DNA from 3 places in the Serratia sp. Sp408 genome. Region 2 is predicted to be linked to each of the others. Evidence: predicted binding sites of a transcription regulator. Region 2 holds the regulator's gene; each other region holds the start of a gene.
The links. The regulator CRP, encoded in region 2, controls carbon source genes, mostly activating them, when cyclic AMP is high. The targets are predictions, from matches to a motif close to ATGTGANNNNNNTCACAT.
Positions count from the first base shown of each region.

Region 1: AC2AXP_RS03090 (CidA/LrgA family protein) is a predicted target of CRP. The motif match lies at 1,589-1,606, and genes of this name have one in related genera.
Region 3: serC (3-phosphoserine/phosphohydroxythreonine transaminase) is a predicted target of CRP. The motif match lies at 2,035-2,052, and genes of this name have one in related genera.

Region 1 is NZ_JBXUFT010000001.1:627,542-630,821, reverse strand. Features, by position in the region: gene AC2AXP_RS03100 (sugar ABC transporter substrate-binding protein) at 1-171, shown strand, start outside; gene AC2AXP_RS03095 (MFS transporter) at 304-1,518, shown strand; gene AC2AXP_RS03090 (CidA/LrgA family protein) at 1,649-2,056, shown strand; gene AC2AXP_RS03085 (CidB/LrgB family autolysis modulator) at 2,053-2,748, shown strand; gene cdd (cytidine deaminase) at 2,985-3,280, shown strand, end outside.
Region 2 is NZ_JBXUFT010000007.1:168,517-171,796, forward strand. Features, by position in the region: gene argD (bifunctional acetylornithine/succinyldiaminopimelate transaminase) at 1-905, shown strand, start outside; gene crp (cAMP-activated global transcriptional regulator CRP) at 1,027-1,659, opposite strand; gene AC2AXP_RS18790 (OsmC family protein) at 2,034-2,441, shown strand; gene AC2AXP_RS18795 (phosphoribulokinase) at 2,495-3,280, opposite strand, start outside.
Region 3 is NZ_JBXUFT010000001.1:790,197-793,476, reverse strand. Features, by position in the region: gene aroA (3-phosphoshikimate 1-carboxyvinyltransferase) at 1-773, opposite strand, end outside; gene serC (3-phosphoserine/phosphohydroxythreonine transaminase) at 882-1,967, opposite strand; gene AC2AXP_RS03775 (DUF421 domain-containing protein) at 2,217-2,909, opposite strand; gene ansB (L-asparaginase 2) at 3,003-3,280, opposite strand, start outside.

The DNA of each region.
Region 1 (3,280 bases), on a different contig from region 2:
ACGCCGGCAAGCTACCAATTCAAGGCCGCCGCCATTCCGCAGGCGCTACTGGTCAGCCAACCGGGGCCGGTAAACGTGGCCAGCCTGGGCAAAATCATTCCCGGCTGGGGCAGCAGTGACGATTTCGTCCAGCCATGGTTTGCCACGCTACAGTCACAGGCAGGCAAATAAGCTGTTTTAAGCGGGGGCGACAGCGGTTGCCCCTTTTTTGTGCTTATTTTCCATCAGCCCCTTTCCTGTTTGCCAAAATGCGCTATGTTATCAACACTGTGTTAATAACTGTATGCATAGACAGGCATTGTCATGAAGGGATTCCCGGCGCAAATCAATACCTTGTTGGCCAGTTCGTTACTGCTGACCATTGGCCGCGGCGTTACGCTGCCATTCATTACCATTTATCTCACCGAACATTTCCATCTGTTGCCTAAAAGCGTCGGCATCATCCTTGGTCTCAGCCTGACGATCGGCATTCTCAGCAGCCTGTATGGCGGCTATCTGGTGGACAAGTTCAACAAAACCACCCTGATTGCGCTTTCCATACTGTTGTTCGCGCTGAGCTTTTTCATTATTCCCTGGATTGCGCAACCGGGCAGCATAGTCATCGTGCTGGCGGTGCTGCATACCGCATATGCCGTGCTTGGCATTACCATTAAAGCCTGTTTCGCCGAATGGCTGCCGGTAGCGCAGCGCATCAAGGCGTTTTCGATCAATTACACCCTGGTGAACGTCGGCTGGGCGATCGGCTCATCGCTCGGCGTACTGGTGGCCGGCTTTAGCCCCTTGCTGCCGTTCTACCTTTCCGGCGGCCTGGCACTGCTGACGGTAGTGATGGTGAACCTGCGGCTGCGCCAGCAACAGGCGCAGCCGCAGGTTACCCGCCAATCGGACGCGCCCACGGTGATGCCCAGCTTCCGCCAGACGGCAAAAATCCTGCGTCAGGATCGCCGGCTGATCTACTTTACCCTGGGCAGCACGCTGGGCGCGGTAGTGTTCGGCCAGTTCACCGGTTATCTGTCGCAGTACCTGATCACCGTCTCCAGTGCCGACTTCGCCTACCGGGTGATTGGGCTGGTGATGATCGTCAACGCCTGTATCGTGATTGCGTTACAGTATCTGCTGAGCCGCGGCATGCGGCAGGACAACATTCTGCGCTGGCTGACGCTGGGCACGCTGTTTTTCATTATCGGCCTGCTGGGCTTTCTGTTTGCCGGCCAGTCGCTGTGGCTGTGGGCGACGGCCATGGCGGTTTTCACCCTCGGCGAAATCATTGTCATCCCGGTGGAATACATGTTCATCGATTTCATTGCTCCCGGGCATTTAAAAGGCAGTTACTATGGCGTGCAAAACCTCAGCAATCTGGGAGGGGCCATCAATCCGGTACTGTGCGGCCTGTTGCTGAGCTATGCCGCACCGGCGCTGATGTTCGTCATGCTGATTGCTGCCGCACTGTTCAGCCTGCTGTTTTTCTTTCTCGGACATCGGCTGGCGCAACGACAGCGGCTGGCACAGGAGGCGTAACCTACACTTGTTCCATGCCGTCAATAGCGCCTAATGGCATCGTATGCATAGACAGGATTCATGGCGTGTTTTGTGGCCAAGCTCACAGTTTAATTGTATGATGAATACATCAGTTAAACAGGAAAGAATCATGACCAACCTATTCGCACTGTGTTGGAAATACCTGCGGGCCTTCGCTTTAATTTATCTCTGCCTGTTTGCCGGCAATGCGATTTCCGCCCTTTTACCCATCACCATCCCCGGCAGCATCATCGGCATGTTGCTGCTGTTTGCGCTGCTGTCATCGCAACTGCTGCCAGCCAAATGGGTGCGTCCGGGCTGCAACGTCTTCATCCGTTACATGGTATTGCTGTTTGTGCCGATTGGCGTCGGTGTCATGCAATATTATCGGCAGATTGTCGATCATCTGGCGCCGCTGCTGGTGTCCTGCCTGGTCAGTACCGTGCTGGTACTGGTGGTGGTGGGTTATTCCTCCCACTATTTTCACCGCGACCGTAGCCTGGCCGCTGGCAAGCGCGATGCCAAGGAGGACAAATGATGGATAACATCTGGTGGTCGTTACCGTTAACGCTGGTGGTGTTTTACGCGGCACGGGCGTTGTCGCAGCGACTGAAAATGCCACTGCTCAACCCGCTGCTGGTGTCGATGGCCATCATCATTCCTTTTCTGCTGTTCACCGGTATTCCTTACCAACGCTACTTCCAGGGCAGCAAGATACTGAACGACTTTTTACAACCTGCGGTGGTGGCGCTGGCCTTTCCGCTGTATGAACAGATACACCAGATCCGCGCACGCTGGAAGTCGATCATTACCGTGTGCTTTATTGGCAGTCTGACCGCGATGATCAGCGGCGGCGCCATCGCGCTGTGGATGGGCGCTACGCCAGAAATCGTCGCGTCAATCCTGCCAAAATCGGTCACCACGCCGATCGCCATGGCAACGGCGGAATCGATCGGCGGCATTCCGGCCATCAGCGCCGTCTGCGTGATTTTTGTCGGGATTTTCGGCGCTATTTTCGCCCACCCCCTCTTCAACCTGATGAGGATAAACACCAAATCTGCACGTGGTCTGGCGATGGGCAGCGCATCACACGCCCTGGGGACCGCGCGTAGCGTAGAACTGGACTATCAGGAGGGCGCATTCAGCTCACTGGCTCTGGTTGTCTGCGGGATTATTACCTCGTTATTGGCGCCGTTATTGTTCCCGCTGCTGTTGCATCTGTTTGCCTAAGGCCAAAACTTGCGATACATCTCGCAATAATGATTTCTATTACATGAATTTCACCAATAAGGAGATCTTAATCACACTTTATTGATGGCGGGCTGCCTAGAATGCCCTATCCAATTAATTCGAGATTGCATTGCGGCGGCTGCCTGCAAAAGCCTGATACGTCAGGCGTGGCGCAAACCGCCAACGATGTGAATCGGTAACAGCGGCCTCCCCGTTAATCAATAGAGAGACCTACCATGCATACGCGTTTTCACACCGCTTTCAGCCAATTGCCCGCTTCCTTGCAAAGCGCCCTGCAGCCTTATATGGACACACCTGATTTCCCGGCGATGTTCGACCTCAGCCAGGTTGAGGCAATCAAGCAGCGCTGCGGGCTGGATGATGATGCCCTGGCATTTGCCCTGCTGCCGCTGGCGGCAACCTGTTCCTTAACCCCGATCTCACATTTCAACGTCGGTGCCATCGCCCGCGGCGTCAGCGGCAATCTGTATTTTGGCGCCAATATGGAATTTCACGGCGCGCCGATGCAACA
Region 2 (3,280 bases):
CCGGCGCCGAAGCCAACGAAGCGGCATTCAAGCTGGCGCGCCACTATGCCATTACCCGCCACAGCCCGTACAAAACCAAAATCATCGCGTTTTATAACGCGTTCCATGGCCGTACGCTGTTTACCGTCTCGGTTGGCGGCCAGGCGAAGTATTCCGACGGCTTCGGGCCGAAGCCGGCCGACATCGTGCATGTACCGTTCAACGATCTGGCGGCGGTCAAGGCGGTGATGGACGATCACACCTGCGCGGTGGTGATGGAGCCGATTCAGGGCGAAGGCGGTATTACTCCGGTGGATGCGCAGTTCCTGCAAGGTGTGCGTGAACTGTGCGATCGCCACCAGGCGCTGTTGGTATTTGATGAAGTGCAAAGCGGTATGGGGCGCAGCGGCAAGCTGTTCGCCTATATGCACTACGGTGTGACGCCGGATATTCTGACCACCGCCAAAGCGTTGGGCGGCGGTTTCCCGGTCAGCGCCATGCTGACCACCGAGGAGATTGCTTCGGTGATGCAAGTCGGTACCCACGGCACCACCTATGGCGGCAATCCGCTGGCCTGCGCGGTGGCGGAGGCGGCGTTGGACGTGATCAATACCGCCGAAGTGTTGAGCGGCGTCGAACAGCGTCATACGCTGTATGTTGCGGCGTTGCGGGACATTGGCGAAAAATACCGTATTTTCAGCGAGATTCGCGGTATGGGGCTGTTGATCGGCGCCGAACTGACGGCGCCTTACCACGGCAAGGCACGTGATTTCCTCACCGCGGCCGCCGCGCGTGGCCTGATGATTTTAAATGCCGGGCCGAACGTGATCCGATTTGCGCCGTCGCTGGTCGTTGAGCCGCAAGATATTGCCGACGGTATGGCGTTGTTTGAGCTGGCGGTTCAGGACGTGATCAACGCCGGGTAGCTACCCACTGGCGGTCGGCAGACGGTATCGGATGTCCGACTGTGCCCACGGTAAACGGCGCATAAAAATGCCGGTCAGCGTTAACTGACCGGCATTTTTTGAAGCGTGCCGTTTTAATGGATTAACGGGTACCGTAGACGACGATGGTTTTGCCGTGTGCGGAAATCAGGTTTTGATCTTCGAGCATTTTCAGAATACGGCCAACCGTTTCGCGTGAACAACCGACGATTTGACCAATTTCCTGACGGGTGATTTTAATTTGCATGCCGTCCGGGTGAGTCATGGCATCCGGCTGTTTGGCCAGATTGAGCAGGGTTTGCGCAATGCGGCCGGTAACGTCTAGGAAGGCGAGGTTACCCACTTTCTCTGAGGTGATCTGTAGGCGGCTTGCCATCTGCGCCGACAGGCGCATCAGAATGTCAGGGTTCACCTGGATCAGCTGACGGAATTTCTTATAGGAAATTTCAGCCACTTCACAGGCGGTTTTAGCCCTAACCCAGGCGCTGCGTTCCTGGCCTTCTTCAAATAATCCAAGTTCGCCGATGAAATCGCCCTGATTGAGATAGGACAGGATCATCTCTTTGCCTTCTTCATCCTTGATCAGCACCGCAACGGAGCCTTTCACGATGTAGTAAAGCGTTTCGGCCTTTTCACCTTGGTGAATCAGCGTACTTTTCGATGGATATTTGTGGATATGGCAATGAGACAGGAACCATTCGAGAGTAGGGTCTGTTTGCGGTTTGCCGAGAACCATTCGCTGTTATCCTCTGTTGTAATCTGCCTGTATCACAGGGGTCAGAGTTCCCTGTCAAACGTGTTATGGCTGTCCATGAGCGGCGACCATTAACCGTTTTTGAGGCGTGACGTAAAAATACGCTATTGCCCTAGCATATTAACTTGCAGTGAGAGCTGCAAGCTACATTCTGTTAACATACACATTAAGGTGCCTTTCCGTGGGCATTTCCCTGAAAGCGCTGTCCAGAAAGCGTTATTGCGGCTCTGTTTGTAGCACAGAGTGACGCGGGTGTCTTGTGTTGTCTCGCTCACACATGACCAGTATCAGGTTCCGTTGCCAGTTTTGCTGCTAACGCGTAGTCTGATGACAAAGAATCAATCGGAGTCATGAGCATGCAGGCAAGAGTCAAATGGGTTGAAGGGTTAACGTTTCTTGGCGAATCGGCGTCTGGCCATCAGGTATTGATGGACGGCAATGCCGGTGACAAGGCGCCAAGTCCGATGGAAATGGTGCTGATGTCCGTGGGGGGATGCAGCGCGATTGACGTGGTGTCGATTTTGCAAAAAGGCCGTCACGACGTGCGTGATTGTGAGGTAAAACTGACCTCTGAACGTCGCGAAGAGGCACCACGGGTATTTACCCATATCAACCTGCATTTTATCGTCAGCGGTAAAGGGCTTGGCGACAAGGCGGTGGAGCGTGCGGTGGATCTGTCTGCCGACAAATACTGTTCGGTAGCGCTGATGCTCGGCAAGGCCGCCAGCGTTACCCACAGCTTTGAAGTCCGGGAAGTGGCCTAATGGCATGTGGCGCGGTGGCCTAATCCTCCCCGCGCCCGTCCGGTGTCGCCTGGCTACTCAATCTTTTTGCCTTCCAGCAGCCGCTGCACCAGCGGTGCCATGATCAACTCCATCGCCAGTCCCATTTTGCCGCCGGGCACCACCAGCGTATTGATGTGCGAAATAAACGAGCCTTGCAGCATCGCCAGCAGATAAGGGAAATCAATCTGATCCAGCCCGCGGAAGTGGATCACCACAAAGCTTTCGTCCAGCGACGGGATGGCCTTGGCGGCAAACGGGTTGGAGGTATCCACCGTTGGCACGCGCTGGAAGTTGATGTGGGTGCGTGAAAACTGCGGTGTGATGTAGTTGATATAGTCTTCCATCGAACGCACTACCGAATCCATCACCGCTTCGCGAGAATGGCCGCGTTCGCCAGTATCGCGGATCAGCTTCTGGATCCACTCCAGGTTGACGATTGGCACCACGCCGACCAGCAGATCGACCTGCTGTGCCACGTCATGCTGATCGGTGACGACGCCGCCGTGCAGCCCTTCGTAGAACAGCACGTCGGTGGGTTCCGGCAGGGCTTCCCACGGTGTAAAGGTGCCAGGAACCTGGTTGTACGGCACGGCTTCGTCATAGGTGTGCAGATATTTACGTGAACGGCCGCTGCCGCCGTTGCCATATTCACGGAAGCTCTGCTCCAGCAGGCCGAAGTCGTTGGCTTCGGGGCCAAAATAGCTGATATGACGGCCGAGGTCGCGCGCCTTGCGGATCGCCGCGTCCATTTCCGGCCGGGTGTAGCGGTGGAAGCTGTCGCCTTCCAACTGTGCGGCGCGAATATTCAACTGCTGGAA
Region 3 (3,280 bases), on a different contig from region 2:
CCCTTGATCGCCGCCGCTGCCAGAAAATACGAGGCCGAAGACGCATCGCCTTCCACCAGGTAATCACCTGGCGACACATAGGTTTGCTGCCCGCGAATGTGGAACACGCGGTAATCCTCGTGGCTGACTTCAACCCCGAAGGTACGCATCAGGTGCAGCGTGATGTCGATGTACGGTTTGGATACCAGCTCGCCCTTGATATGGATATGCGTATCCTGCTCAGCCAACGGTGCAGTCATCAGCAGCGCGGTGAGGAACTGACTGGAAACGCTGCCATCGACGCTAACGTTGCCGCCGCTAAACCCGCCACGCAGTCGCACCGGCGGATAGTCACTCTGCTCCAGATAGTCGATTTGCGCGCCGCCCTGACGCAAGGCGTCGACCAGGTGACCGATAGGCCGCTCTTTCATGCGCGGTTCACCGGTCAGCACCACCTCGCCGTTACCCAGGCACAATGCCGCAGCCAACGGACGCATGGCGGTACCCGCATTGCCAAGGAACAGCTCCAGCGGCTGTTTGGCCACCAGCGGCCCGGCGACGCCGTCAACCGTACAAACGGTGCGATCGGCAGACAGTTGATAACTTACCCCCAACGCCTGTAACGCGTTCAGCATGTGCCGCACGTCATCGCTGTCCAGCAGGTTGGTCAGCCGGGTGGTGCCCGCCGCCAGCGCCGCCAGCAGCAGAGCCCGGTTGGAAACGCTCTTGGAGCCGGGTAAGTTGACGGTGCCATTGACCAAAGCAACCGGTTGTAACGTCAGGGAATCCACCATGTGAACAAAACTCTCCAAATCTGATAAACGAAACGGCCCCGGGAATCATGCCGGAGCCGCTTTATTGCAACAACAGCCAACCTCGCCCACTATCGGGGGCGACGGCACTCAACCATGGCGACGTTCAAAGTCCACCATAAAATCAGTCAATGTTTGCACGCCAGCCAGTGGCATCGCATTGTAAATAGAGGCGCGCATGCCGCCGACCACGCGGTGGCCTTTCAGCGCCTGCAGGCCAATGGCTTCGGCTTCGCTGAGGAACAGCGAATCCAACGCCGCATCGGCCAGTTGGAACGGTACGTTCATCCACGAGCGGTTGGTGCTCGCCACCTGGCTGCGATAAAAGTCGGAACTGTCAATGGTGGTGTACAGCAGATCGGCTTTGGCCCGATTGCGTTTTTCCATCTCGACCAGCCCACCCTGTTCCTTCAACCACTTGAACACCAGACCGGAAAGATACCAGGCGAACGTCGGCGGCGTATTGAACATCGAGTCGTTTTCGGCCAACACGGTATAATCAAGAATGGACGGGACTTCGCGACGCGCCTTGCCCAGCAGATCGTCACGCACGATCACCAGCGTCAGGCCGGCCGGACCAATGTTCTTCTGCGCGCCGGCATAAATTACCCCGAAGCGGCTAACGTCCAGCGGACGGGAAAGAATGGTCGAAGAGTAATCGCCGATCACCACTTTGTCGCCGAAGTCTGGCGTTTCATCGATGGCAACGCCGTCGATGGTTTCATTCGGGCAATAGTGAACGTAAGCCGCGTCATCGCTGAGCTGCCACTGGCTCATCGGCACAATGGCACGCAAACCGTCAACGGTGGTTTTAACGTCAATCACGTTTGGCGAACAGTACTTTTTTGCTTCGTTGATCGCGCTGTGCGCCCAATAACCGCCGTCAATGTAATCGGCGGTTGTCTGCTCACCGAGCAGGTTCAACGGCAGCGCGGCAAATTGCGCACGCGCGCCGCCGTGGCAAAACAGGACTTTATAGTTGGAGGGGACTTTCAACAGGTCGCGCAGATCCTGTTCGGATTGCTCGGCCACCGCGATGAACTCTTTACTGCGGTGACTGATTTCCATCACCGATGTACCGAGGCCGTGCCAGTTGCACAGTTCCTGTTCCGCGCGACGCAAAACTTCTACCGGCAGCATAGCCGGGCCAGAACTAAAATTATAAACCTGAGTCATTTCCCCTCACCACATTCACTATTTCGCCAATCAGCTTGGCTAACCGAAATACGCCCCTGGCCGGATAATGTGATATCCAGCACATCGGTTTTATCACTCGCGCCCCCCCGCTGCAACGCTTATTCGCCCGACGGCGGGAAACAGCCTACAACGGCGGTAACAGCCTCTGCCATACGTTGGCCATTTTTTGCGATAAAACGCTATGACACCGGCCAATTCAGCGGCTTATCACGGTTTTTTATGCTGTATTCAGCCAACTCGTCGATGAGAAAGTGCGGCGATCCAGCGGTCATTCTTGCAGCGTGGACACTGATGCTGCTGCGTACTGAGCAGCGGTGCAATCATGCCACAAATACTACAGGCAAAATCGCCGTCCTGTTCAACCCGATCGACGGCGGTCACGCACTGCGATGGCAACACCGGCAAACCGGGTCGAACCCGATCGGGCGGGTAAAAATAGACCGAAATGCCGCCATTGACTTCCAGAATCGCCAGCCGCACCTGCCCCAGGTGCTCGACGCCGGCCTGCCGCAGCTCCATAAAGAATTCGTCATGGGTAATGTTCTCCTGACGCATGGTATCCCAGGCAAATACCCCGTCGTCGACCAGTACCAACGCCCGTCCCTCCATCCAGTCCTGCACCTTGCGGTGACGGTCCATCAGAAAAGTGGAAACCCGGTACAGCACCATGATACTGACAAATACCGTCAACACCGGCAGCAGCGGTACATCATGATAGAAGGTCACGTCTCCGGCGGCGGAGCCCAACGTCAGGATAATCAGCACTTCAAACAGTGACATCTGCCGGACGCCACGGCGCCCCGACATTTTCAGAAACAGGAACACCAGCAGGAAGGTAAACAGACTTCGCGCTGCCACCTCCGCCAGAAACGCCACGGATGTTTCATCAAACGCCATACGCTTAATATCGAACGCACGCATGCAGACTACTCCTCCAGCAAGAAAGATGCCTTATAGCTTAGCCGTTGCGTTGACATTGGGAGGTGCGCGCCCTGACAGGACGCGCTCCAGTTCTCAATATTGGTTAAACAGTTGCTGTATCTGGCGGGCGTCTTTGGTTTGCGTCAGCGCCAACTGCAGCAATACGCGGGCTTTTTGCGGATTGAGCGCACCGGCGGCAACAAAACCGTATTTTGCATCATCGACTTCTGCATCTTCGGTGGTGGCTCCCCCCGGAACCCGAGAGGCACGCACGACCGCCACACCGTGGTGCGCGGCGCTCGCCAGCGTGTCGAAGACGGTTTTATACAGGTTGCCGTTGCCCACGCCGGCACTGATAATCCCCTGGTAAC